DNA from 3 places in the Streptomyces sp. NPDC043812 genome. Region 1 is predicted to be linked to each of the others. Evidence: riboswitches for the same ligand, from Rfam matches in the RefSeq annotation. Region 1 holds a riboswitch; each other region holds the start of a gene.
What was found. A riboswitch is a leader RNA that binds a small molecule or an ion and turns the genes downstream of it on or off. The one in region 1 is predicted to bind cobalamin.
Positions count from the first base shown of each region.

Region 2: another riboswitch for cobalamin. It lies ahead of AC067Z_RS00310 (cobalamin biosynthesis protein); the one in region 1 lies ahead of AC067Z_RS22520 (ribonucleoside-diphosphate reductase subunit alpha).
Region 3: another riboswitch for cobalamin. It lies ahead of AC067Z_RS25190 (prenyltransferase/squalene oxidase repeat-containing protein); the one in region 1 lies ahead of AC067Z_RS22520 (ribonucleoside-diphosphate reductase subunit alpha).

Region 1 is NZ_JBWKCY010000015.1:105,943-109,210, reverse strand. Features, by position in the region: gene mctP (monocarboxylate uptake permease MctP) at 1-366, shown strand, start outside; gene AC067Z_RS22525 (GNAT family N-acetyltransferase) at 450-950, shown strand; cobalamin riboswitch at 1,004-1,129, shown strand; gene AC067Z_RS22520 (ribonucleoside-diphosphate reductase subunit alpha) at 1,268-3,268, shown strand, end outside.
Region 2 is NZ_JBWKCY010000001.1:55,309-58,576, forward strand. Features, by position in the region: gene AC067Z_RS00300 (inorganic phosphate transporter) at 1-648, shown strand, start outside; gene AC067Z_RS00305 (hypothetical protein) at 661-882, shown strand; cobalamin riboswitch at 1,033-1,173, shown strand; gene AC067Z_RS00310 (cobalamin biosynthesis protein) at 1,264-2,214, shown strand; gene AC067Z_RS00315 (cobyric acid synthase) at 2,211-3,268, shown strand, end outside.
Region 3 is NZ_JBWKCY010000018.1:17,600-20,867, reverse strand. Features, by position in the region: gene AC067Z_RS25195 (SCO2322 family protein) at 1-566, opposite strand, end outside; gene AC067Z_RS25190 (prenyltransferase/squalene oxidase repeat-containing protein) at 566-1,789, opposite strand; cobalamin riboswitch at 1,900-2,026, opposite strand; gene AC067Z_RS25185 (MBL fold metallo-hydrolase) at 2,058-3,095, opposite strand.

The DNA of each region.
Region 1 (3,268 bases):
ACCTTCCCGGCGCTGGTCGGCGGTCTGTTCACGCGCTGGTTCCACCGCTGGGCGCTGCTGGCGGGCTGGGCGGTCGGCATGATCTACGGCACGGTCGCCGCGTACGGTGTCGCGAGCCCGACGCAGAAGCACTTCGGCGGCTCGTTGAAGGAGATCCCCAGCATCGGCGAGATCGGCTACATCGGTCTCACCGCCTTCGTGCTGAACGTCGTCGTCACGGTCGTCCTCACCTTCGTCCTGCGGGCGGTCAACGCCCCCGACGGCGTCGACGAGACGAGCCCGTCCGACTACACGGCGGACGCGGGCGACCCGGGTGTCAAGGTCGAGCTCCCGCCGGCCACGGCGGGTTCCCCCGGCGGTCACTGACCCACCGCACACCGAGGGCCGCTGCGTTTCCCGTCCGGGAAATGCAGCGGCCCTTCGCCGTGCTCTGCTGCACACTGCCGGGCATGGACATCACCATCAGGAGAATCGAACCCGAGCAGTACGAGGAACTCGGCGAGCTCACGGCGCGGACGTATGTGGACGACGGACTGCTGGCCTACGGTGCCGACGACCCGTATCTGCCCGCTCTGCGCGATGTCGCCGGACGGGCAGCCGCATCGGAGGTGTACGTCGCCGTCGACGCGGCGGACACCCTCCTCGGTGGCGTCGCGTTCGTCCCCGGAGGCGGGCCGTGGGCGAACATCGCCGGGCCCGGAGAGGCCGAGTTCCGGATGCTGGTCGTCGCCGAGCGGGGACGCGGCCGGGGCACCGGCGAGGCTCTGGTGCGCCGGTGCATCGACCGGGCACGGGAGGTCCCGGGGTGCGTGCGGCTCGTGCTGTCGACGGACGAGGTGATGCATGCGGCACACCGGCTCTACGGGCGCCTGGGCTTCGTCCGCACCCCCGAACGGGACTGGGAGCCGCTGCCCGGCTTCACCCTGCTGACGTACGCGCTGGACCTGTAGGCCGGCCCGCGACACAACATGTGGGGGGTGACGCAAGGCGCGCCCCCCACATGTATGCTCATCTCGCTGTCGCCGCAGGGGAATCCGGTGGGAATCCGGAACTGTCCCGCAACGGTGTGATTCGGTGCGCTTTGCCGTATCCGACAAGTCCGAGGACCTGCCGACGGTGCATCCGGCTCGACCGATCCGGATGCCGAGACGTCCGGGCCTCGCGGTTGGGCCGGTGGACGCCACGCGCCGTGCCGTTCCTCAGCGGACCCACGCCTGCCTGGCGCCACTCCCCCCGCCGGCCCAAGCCGAGCGAGGGAGAGCACCACGTGACCATCGCGCCAGCCGATCCGGCTTCAGCGACCGAACAGGACGGACCCGGCACAGTCCTGCTGCGGGCCCTGACGGACCTCACGGCCGATCTGCCCGACACCGACCCCGGCAGGGTCGCCGCCGCCGCTCTGCGCGGCCGGCACGCCGGGTCGGACGACGCGGAACTGCGCTCTCTCGCCACCGACGCCGCCGCGGGCCTGATCTCCGAGGACCCGGCCTACTCCCGGCTCGCCGCCCGGCTGCTGACCCGCACGATCGCCGACGAGGCGGCGGGCGAGGGCGCTGTGTCGTTCTCCGCGTCCGTCGCGGTCGGGCACCGCGAGGGTCTGATCGCCGACCGTACGGCGGCGTTCGTGGCGCTGCACGCGGACCGGCTCGACGCGCTGATCGACCCCGCCGCGGACGACCGGTTCGGCTACTTCGGGCTGCGCACCCTCTACAGCCGCTATCTGCTGCGCCACCCGATCACCCGCCAGGTGATCGAGACGCCGCAGCACTTCATGCTGCGCGTCGCCGCCGGCCTCGCCGAGGACGATTCGGTGCGCGCCCTGGACGAGGTCGCCGCGCTGTACGGGCTGATGAGCCGCCTCGACTACCTCCCGTCCTCCCCCACCCTCTTCAACTCCGGCACCCGCCACCCGCAGATGTCGTCCTGCTATCTGCTGGACTCGCCGCTCGACGAGCTCGACTCGATCTACGACCGGTACCACCAGGTCGCGCGCCTGTCCAAGCACGCGGGGGGCATCGGGCTCTCGTACTCCCGTATCCGCGCCCGCGGTTCGCTGATCCGGGGCACCAACGGGCACTCCAACGGCATCGTCCCGTTCCTGAAGACCCTGGACGCATCGGTCGCCGCGGTGAACCAGGGCGGTCGGCGCAAGGGCGCCGCCGCGATCTATCTGGAGACCTGGCACGCGGACATCGAGGAGTTCCTGGAGCTGCGCGACAACACCGGTGAGGACGCCCGGCGTACGCACAACCTGAACCTCGCGCACTGGATCCCCGACGAGTTCATGCGCCGTGTCGAGACCGACGGCGACTGGTCGCTCTTCTCGCCCGCGGATGTGCCCGAGCTGGTCGACCTGTGGGGCGATGAGTTCGACGCGGCCTATCGCAAGGCCGAGGCCCAGGGGCTCGCACGCAAGACCATCCCGGCACGTGACCTGTACGGCCGGATGATGCGGACTCTGGCCCAGACCGGCAACGGCTGGATGACCTTCAAGGACGCCTCCAACCGCACCGCCAACCAGACCGCCGAGCCGGGCTCGGTCGTGCACTCCTCGAACCTGTGCACCGAGATCCTGGAGGTCACGAACGACGGCGAGACGGCCGTGTGCAACCTCGGTTCGGTCAACCTGGGTGCCTTCGTCAGCGGCGACGGCATCGACTGGGAGCGCTTGGACGCCGCCGTCCGCACCGCCGTCACCTTCCTCGACCGGGTCGTCGACATCAACTTCTACCCGACCGAGCAGGCGGGTCTCTCCAACTCCCGGTGGCGCCCGGTGGGTCTGGGCGCCATGGGCCTCCAGGACGTCTTCTTCAAGCTGCGACTGCCGTTCGACTCGGCGGAGGCGAAGGCCCTGTCGACGCGGATCGCCGAGCGGATCATGCTGGCGGCCTACGAGGCGTCCTGCGACCTCGCCGAACGCAACGGTCCCCTGCCCGCCTGGTCGAAGACGCGCGCGGCCCGTGGCGTGCTGCACCCCGACCACTACAACGTCGAGCTCAACTGGCCGGAGCGCTGGGACACCCTGCGCGCGCGGGTGGCGAAGAGCGGGATGCGCAACTCCCTCCTGCTCGCGATCGCACCGACCGCCACCATCGCCTCGATCGCGGGCGTGTACGAGTGCATCGAGCCGCAGGTGTCCAACCTGTTCAAGCGCGAGACGCTCAGCGGCGAGTTCCTCCAGGTCAACGCCTATCTGGTGGAGGAGCTGAAGCAGCTGGGCGTATGGGACGCGCAGACTCGTGAGGCGCTGCGCGAGTCCAGCGGCTCG
Region 2 (3,268 bases), on a different contig from region 1:
ACGATGGGCATCATCACGCTGGCGCTCGTCGCCGGCGGTGTGCTCTCCCCCGGCTCCAACCCTCCGCTGTGGGTCATCCTCTCCGCCGGTATCGCGATCTCGCTCGGCACGTACCTCGGCGGCTGGCGCATCATCCGCACCATGGGCAAGGGCCTCACCGACCTCCAGCCGCAGCAGGGCTTCGCCGCCCAGACCAGCGCGGCCAGCGTCATCCTCGCCTCCTCCAACCTCGGCTTCTCGCTCTCCACGACCCACTCGTGCTCCGGCGCGGTGATGGGCGCGGGCCTCGGCCGCAAGGGCGGTGTGGTCCGCTGGTCCACCGCGACCCGGATGTTCGTGGCCTGGGGTCTGACCCTGCCGGCCGCGGGTCTGGTCGCCGCGGGTTCGGAGTTCGTCACCAAGCAGGGTGACTGGGGCGTCGCGGCCGTCGCCGTGTTCCTCGTCGCCTCCTGCCTCGCGATCTGGCTCGTCTCCCGCCGCCAGGTCGTCGACCACACCAACGTCAACGAGACGGAGACCGCGGCCGACGAGCCCGCGGGCATCGTCACCACCGCCATCGCGGCCGTCGCCCCGCCGCCGGCGGGCGAGCTCAAGACCACCATCCCGGCCCCGGCCGAGCCCGAGCCGGCCCGTCCGGCCACGGTGTAAGGAATCAGCAGCATGAAGATCGACTGGGCAGCTCTCGGCTCCGTGTTCGGCGTGAGCCTCGTCGCCACCGTCGCCCTGGTGGGCCTGTTCACCCTGGGCATCGTGGGCCTGACCAAGCACGAGTCGGCGAGCGCGAACGGCGGCTCGGCGTCCATGGCCCGAACCGCCGCGTACGCCTGCTTCGCGCTGTGCGCCGCGGCCGTCGCGTACGGGATCTATCTGATCGTCGTCTGACCGGTCGTCGGCCGACGACCGCACGACCCGTTCGGAAGCCGGGCCGGAGCCCCCTCGGGGACCTCCGTCCCGGCTTTCGTATGCCGCCCGGCGGACGCCCGGTGTGGGGCTCGGCACACTGTCCCGCCGCAGGTCAAGGGTGAGTTGACGGGCGTTCGCGGGCGTGGTGGACTGCCGGGGCCATATACGGCGGCAGAAGAGGAAGTCCGGTGCGAATCCGGCGCGGTCCCGCCACTGTCACCCGGGAGGTCCCGGGGAGCCAGGAACTCTCACCGCCGGTCACGTCGAACCAGGGCGCGGACCCTGAGTGAGGACTCGTCACCATGCCTGGCTGCAGTTCAGCCCTGCCCGTCGGACACCACCCCAGAGGTCGCTGACCCCATGCGTGCCGACCGGATCTTCGTGTACGGCGCCACCGCCGGTCTCGCCGGTGACCTCCTCGTCGGGGACCCCCGCAGGGGCCATCCCGTCGCTGCCTTCGGGCGTGCGGCCGGTGCCGTCGAGCGCATGCTGTGGCGCGACCACCGTGGCTGGGGCGCCCTGCACACCGCCGTCTGCGCCGGAGGCGCCGTCGCCGTCGGGGCGTTGGCGTCCCGTGCCGTGCGCCGCTCCCCCGCCGCGTCGGTCGCGCTGACCGCCGCCGCCACGTGGGCCGTCGTCGGGGGCACCTCCCTGGGCCGCGAGGGACGTTCCATCGGCGAGGCACTGGCGGCCGGGGACATCGACACCGCTCGCGAGCGCCTGCCTCATCTGTGCGGGCGCGATCCGCAGTCCCTCGACGAGCAGCAGATCGCCCGCGCCGTCGTCGAGTCCGTCGCCGAGAACACCTCCGACGCCGTTGTCGGCGCCCTGGTGTGGGGCGCGGTCGCGGGTGTACCGGGGCTGCTCGGCTTCCGCGCGGTCAACACCCTCGACGCCATGGTCGGCCACAGGTCACCCCGCCATCTGCGGTACGGATGGGCCTCCGCACGGCTGGACGACGTGGCCGGCTGGCCGGGTGCCCGGCTCACCGCCGCGCTCGCGGCCGTCGCCGGCCCGAACCCGCGCGGGGCCATGGGCGCCTGGCGCGCGGACGCGGCGAAGCATCCGAGCCCCAACGCGGGCCCTGTGGAGGCGTCGTTCGCCGGGGCGCTCGGCGTACGGCTGGGCGGGACCCTCTCTTACGGCGGGCGGGTCGAGCACCGGCCGGTGCTCAACGGAGGCGGACGAGCGGTGGAGTTCGGCGACATCGACCGCGCGGTGCGGCTGTCGCGCCGCATCGGAGTGCTGACGCTGGCGGCCTGCGCGGGTGCGCGGCTCGTCCGCGGAGCCATGAGGGGACGGCGTACATGAGCGGCGGACTGCTGGTCGCGGGGACGACGTCGGACGCCGGGAAGAGCGTGGTGACCGCCGGGATCTGCCGATGGCTGGTGCGGCAGGGCGTGAAGGTCGCGCCCTTCAAGGGGCAGAACATGTCCCTCAATTCGTTCGTGACCCGGGAGGGTGCGGAGATCGGCCGGGCGCAGGCGATGCAGGCGCAGGCCGCCCGCGTCGAGCCGAGCGCGCTGATGAACCCTGTGCTGCTCAAGCCCGGCAGCGACCGGTCCAGCCAGGTCGTGCTGATGGGCAAGCCCGTCGGCGAGATGAGCGCGAAGGGGTACCACGGGAACAGGCAGCGGGAGCTGTTCGAACCCGTCATGGCGTGCCTGGACGAGCTGCGGGGCACGTATGACGCCGTGATCTGCGAGGGGGCGGGCAGTCCGGCCGAGATCAACCTGCGGCGCACGGACATCGTGAACATGGGCATCGCACGGGCGGCCCGGCTGCCGGTGCTGGTGGTCGGGGACATCGACCGGGGCGGGGTGTTCGCGCAGTTCTTCGGCACGACCGCGCTGCTGGCTCCGGAGGACCAGGAGCTCGTCGCCGGCTATCTGGTCAACAAGTTCCGGGGTGATGTGACGCTGCTGGAGCCGGGCCTGGACATGCTGCTCGGGCTCACCGGCCGGCGGACGTTCGGTGTCCTGCCGTACGCGCACGGGCTGGGCATCGACGAGGAGGACGGTCTGCGGGTGTCCCTGCGCGGTGCGGTACGCGAGTCCACGGTCGCTGCGCCGGTCGGCGAGGACGTGCTGCGGATCGCGGTGTGCGCCGTGCCGCTGATGTCGAACTTCACCGACGTGGACGCGCTGGCGGCCGAACCCGGCGTCGTGGTGCGGTTCGTGGACCGCGCGGAGGAGCTGGTGGACGCCGACCTGGTCGTGGTGCCGGGCACGCGCGGGACGGTGAAGGCACTGGCCTGGCTGCGGGAGCGCGGGCTGGCGGACGCGATCGCGCGGCGCGCGGCGGAGGGCCGGCCGGTACTGGGCATCTGCGGCGGCTTCCAGGCGCTGGCCGAGCACATCGAGGA
Region 3 (3,268 bases), on a different contig from region 1:
GCCTCTCCGGCCGTGGGCGTGGCGGTGGCCGGCCCCGACTCCGGCGGCTCGGCGTCCGCGACCTGCTCGCCGCAGCCCGACTCCGGGTAGCCCGAGATCGCGCACAACAGCGCCTCGCTGTTGTAGCGCAGCGGCTTCGCCACCTGCGCCAGAGCTTCCGCCGTCGTCGCCGCCCGGGCGACCCGCGCGCACGCGGTCCGGGGCGCGGGAGGGGTCTCGCCCTTCGGCGCGTCCGCCGCCGTGCCGAAGTCGACGACGAGCGCCACCCGCTTCGTGCCGTCCTTCGCCGGGGTCCCGGCGCAGATCTCGGCGAAGTCCGGCGCGGTGCGCGGCTGTGCGGAGTCCCCGCTGTCCTCGCTCACCGAGAAGCGGAAGCCGTTCACGGACCCGTCCTCGGGGCGCGCGGTGGCCGGGCCCTCGGTGGCGTACGTCCACTTCTCGCCGCTGCTCTGCCAGAACGACCAGTAGCGGTAGCCGGCCGCCTGCGCCGGCGCCGAGCCCAGCACGGCGAGCAGCGCGGCGAGCCCGAGCAGGACGAGAACGCGGGGGGTCCGGGGAGTGCGCATCAGCCCTGCGACTTCCGGCGGCCGCTGAACAGGAAACCGACACCGATCGCGGCCACGAAGAACACGCCCACGATCCACCACGTCGACATCGACGACGAGTCCTTCTTTGCCTGCTTGTCCTTCGACGTGCCGGAGTCGGCGGCCGTCGGCGCAGGGCCCGTGGCGTTCAGGCCCGCCACCAGGTCCGTGGAGCCGAACGCCTTCGGGTCGCTGCCCGTCGCATGCGCGGCGAAGATCAGCTGGGCGTAGGCGGCAGGGCCGTTCTCCTTCGCCCACGCGGCCGCGTTCTGCTGCAGCCAGCCCAGCGGCTTCTTCGTCTGCTCGGTCATGCCCTGCGCGGACAGCGCGACGACGGCGTCCGCCGTGTTGCCGAAGTCAGGCTTGGGGGCGGTGTCCTCGGCGCCCGGCATCGGGGCCGTGTCGAAGTGACCCGTCTTCGCGAGGCCGTTCGTGAGGTACGCGGCGCCGTTGTGCGCCGCGTCCCCGACGTTCTCGCCCTTCTCGCACGCCGGGCCCTCGGCGTCCTTCGTGCCGGCGGTGGTCACCATGCCCTTGCCGTTCGCGGCGAGTACGGCGGCCGCGGTGGAGTCGGCGAGGATGCCGGGGGACTTGGTCTGGTAGACGAACGCGCCACCGTCCTTGCCGCCGCACGGCTTCGCGAACGTCAGCAGCGTGTCGAACGGCGACTTGCCGCTCTTGGACGTCACCTCGGCCGGCTTCTGGCCGGCGGCCTGCAGCGCGCCGATGACGACCGAGGTGGAGTTCGCGTCGCTCGCGCCGCCCGGGTTGTAGCCCCAGCCGCCGTCGTCGTTCTGCACCGACCGCAGCCAGTCGGTCGTTTTCTTCACGACGTCGTCCTTGCCGCCCAGCGCGGCGAGCGCCTGTACGGCCGCCGCGCTCGCGTTGGTGTCGAGCGGCAGCTTCGCGTCGCACGGCTTCGCGGGGTCGGCGCGGTACGAGGCGAACCCGCCGCTCGCGCACTGCTGCCCGGTGAGGAAGTCGACGGCCTTGTCGGCGGGCCGGTAGCCGACGGTGTCCTGGGCGAGCAGCGCCAGGGACTGCCGCCACACACCGTCGTACGTCGGGTCGGTCGTGCCGTACAGGCCCGAGGGCAGCGCGGCGGACGGCGTCGGGGACGGAGCGGCGACGGCTGCGGGTGCGGCGGTCAGCCCGAGCGCGACGGAGGCGATGAGTGCTGCGGCGCTGCGGCGGACGGGGGTCATGACGTGGGTGCCTCTCCTGCGGGCCGGGATCCGGGCACGCTTCGGGCACCTGGGCTCCGGCTCCGTATGCCTCGACGGTGCCGGTCACCGGCGGGGTGCCGGTGACACGAGCCGGTCACGACCGCGTGCGGGGCATTCCGACTCGCCGCTTCTGAGGCGGCTCACGGTTGCGGGTCAGTGCCGGATTCCCACCGGCTTCCCCCCGTACGGGCATGGACGACGCGCTCACTCTACCGGCCGGTCACCGGCCTGCGGGGGGTCGCTCGCGTCACACCGCCGCGTAGAGCGTCGGCGTGCTCCCCGCCACCACCTCCGCACGCCCCAGCTTCACCAGCCGCCGCAGATGGGCCTCCGCCTCCGAGACGGCGATGGTGCGCGAGCCGTACGGGATCTCGGCCCACGGACGGTTCCACTCCATCCGCTCGGCGACCTGCCAGGGGGTGAACGGACGGGTCAGAAGGGCGAGCAGGCCGCTCAGTCTCGCCTCGTGGTGGGCGAGCAGTTCCCGCACGCGGTCCGTCGCGCCGGTGAAGGCGTACTGGTGGGCGGGGAGGACCTCGGCGGGGGCGAGGCGGCCGATGCGTTCCAGGGAGTCGAGGTAGTCGCCGAGGGGGTCGGTGACCGTGTCGTCGTCGGGGTCCTCGTACAGGCCGATGTGCGGGGTGATGGCGGGCAGCAGGTGATCGCCGGAGAAGAGGCGGCCGTTGCCGGGGCGCCGGGTGGGGTGGTTTTCCTCGAGGTGCAGACAGACATGGCCGGGGGTGTGGCCGGGCGTCCACACCGCGCGCAGCCGACGGCCCGCGAGGTCGAGCAGTTCGCCGGGGACGATCTCCCAATCCGGCAGCGCCGCGCGCAGTCCGGGGAGGCCTCCGCCGCCGCCCGCGGCACGCATGGCGCGCAGCGGAGCGGTGTGCTCGGCGGGTGCGCCGGCGCGGTCCAGTTTGTCGGTGAGGTAGTCGAGCCACAGTCCCGGTTCGGCCTCGCGGGTGCGGCGGACGACGGTGGCGTCGGCTGCGTGCATCGCGATCCAGGCGCCGGACGCCTCGCGGACGCGTCCCGACAGGCCGTGGTGGTCGGGGTGGTGGTGGGTGATGACCACACCGTGGATCTCGGCGGGTGAGGTGCCGCAGGCCGCGAGGCCGGCGGCGAGGGTGTCCCAGGAGTGGGGGTCGTCCCAGCCGGTGTCGACGAGGACCGGGCCGCGGTCGGTGTCGAGGAGGTGGACCAGGGTGTGGCCGAGGGGGTTGTCGGGGATGGGTACGCGGATGGACCGTACGCCGCCGCCGTGATCGGTCACCTGGTTCATGGAGGGCTCCACTCTCTTCGACAGCAGAGCTCATGTAACTAGAACTCGTTGCAATAGTCGACAGGCCCGTACCCTCGCTTCGCTGATCACCGCGTCCCTCGTTCGGCTGATGTGCCGTCCGAGAGCCCTGAAGAGATCTTGCACAGCCATAACTTGGACCCCAACAGGCTCAC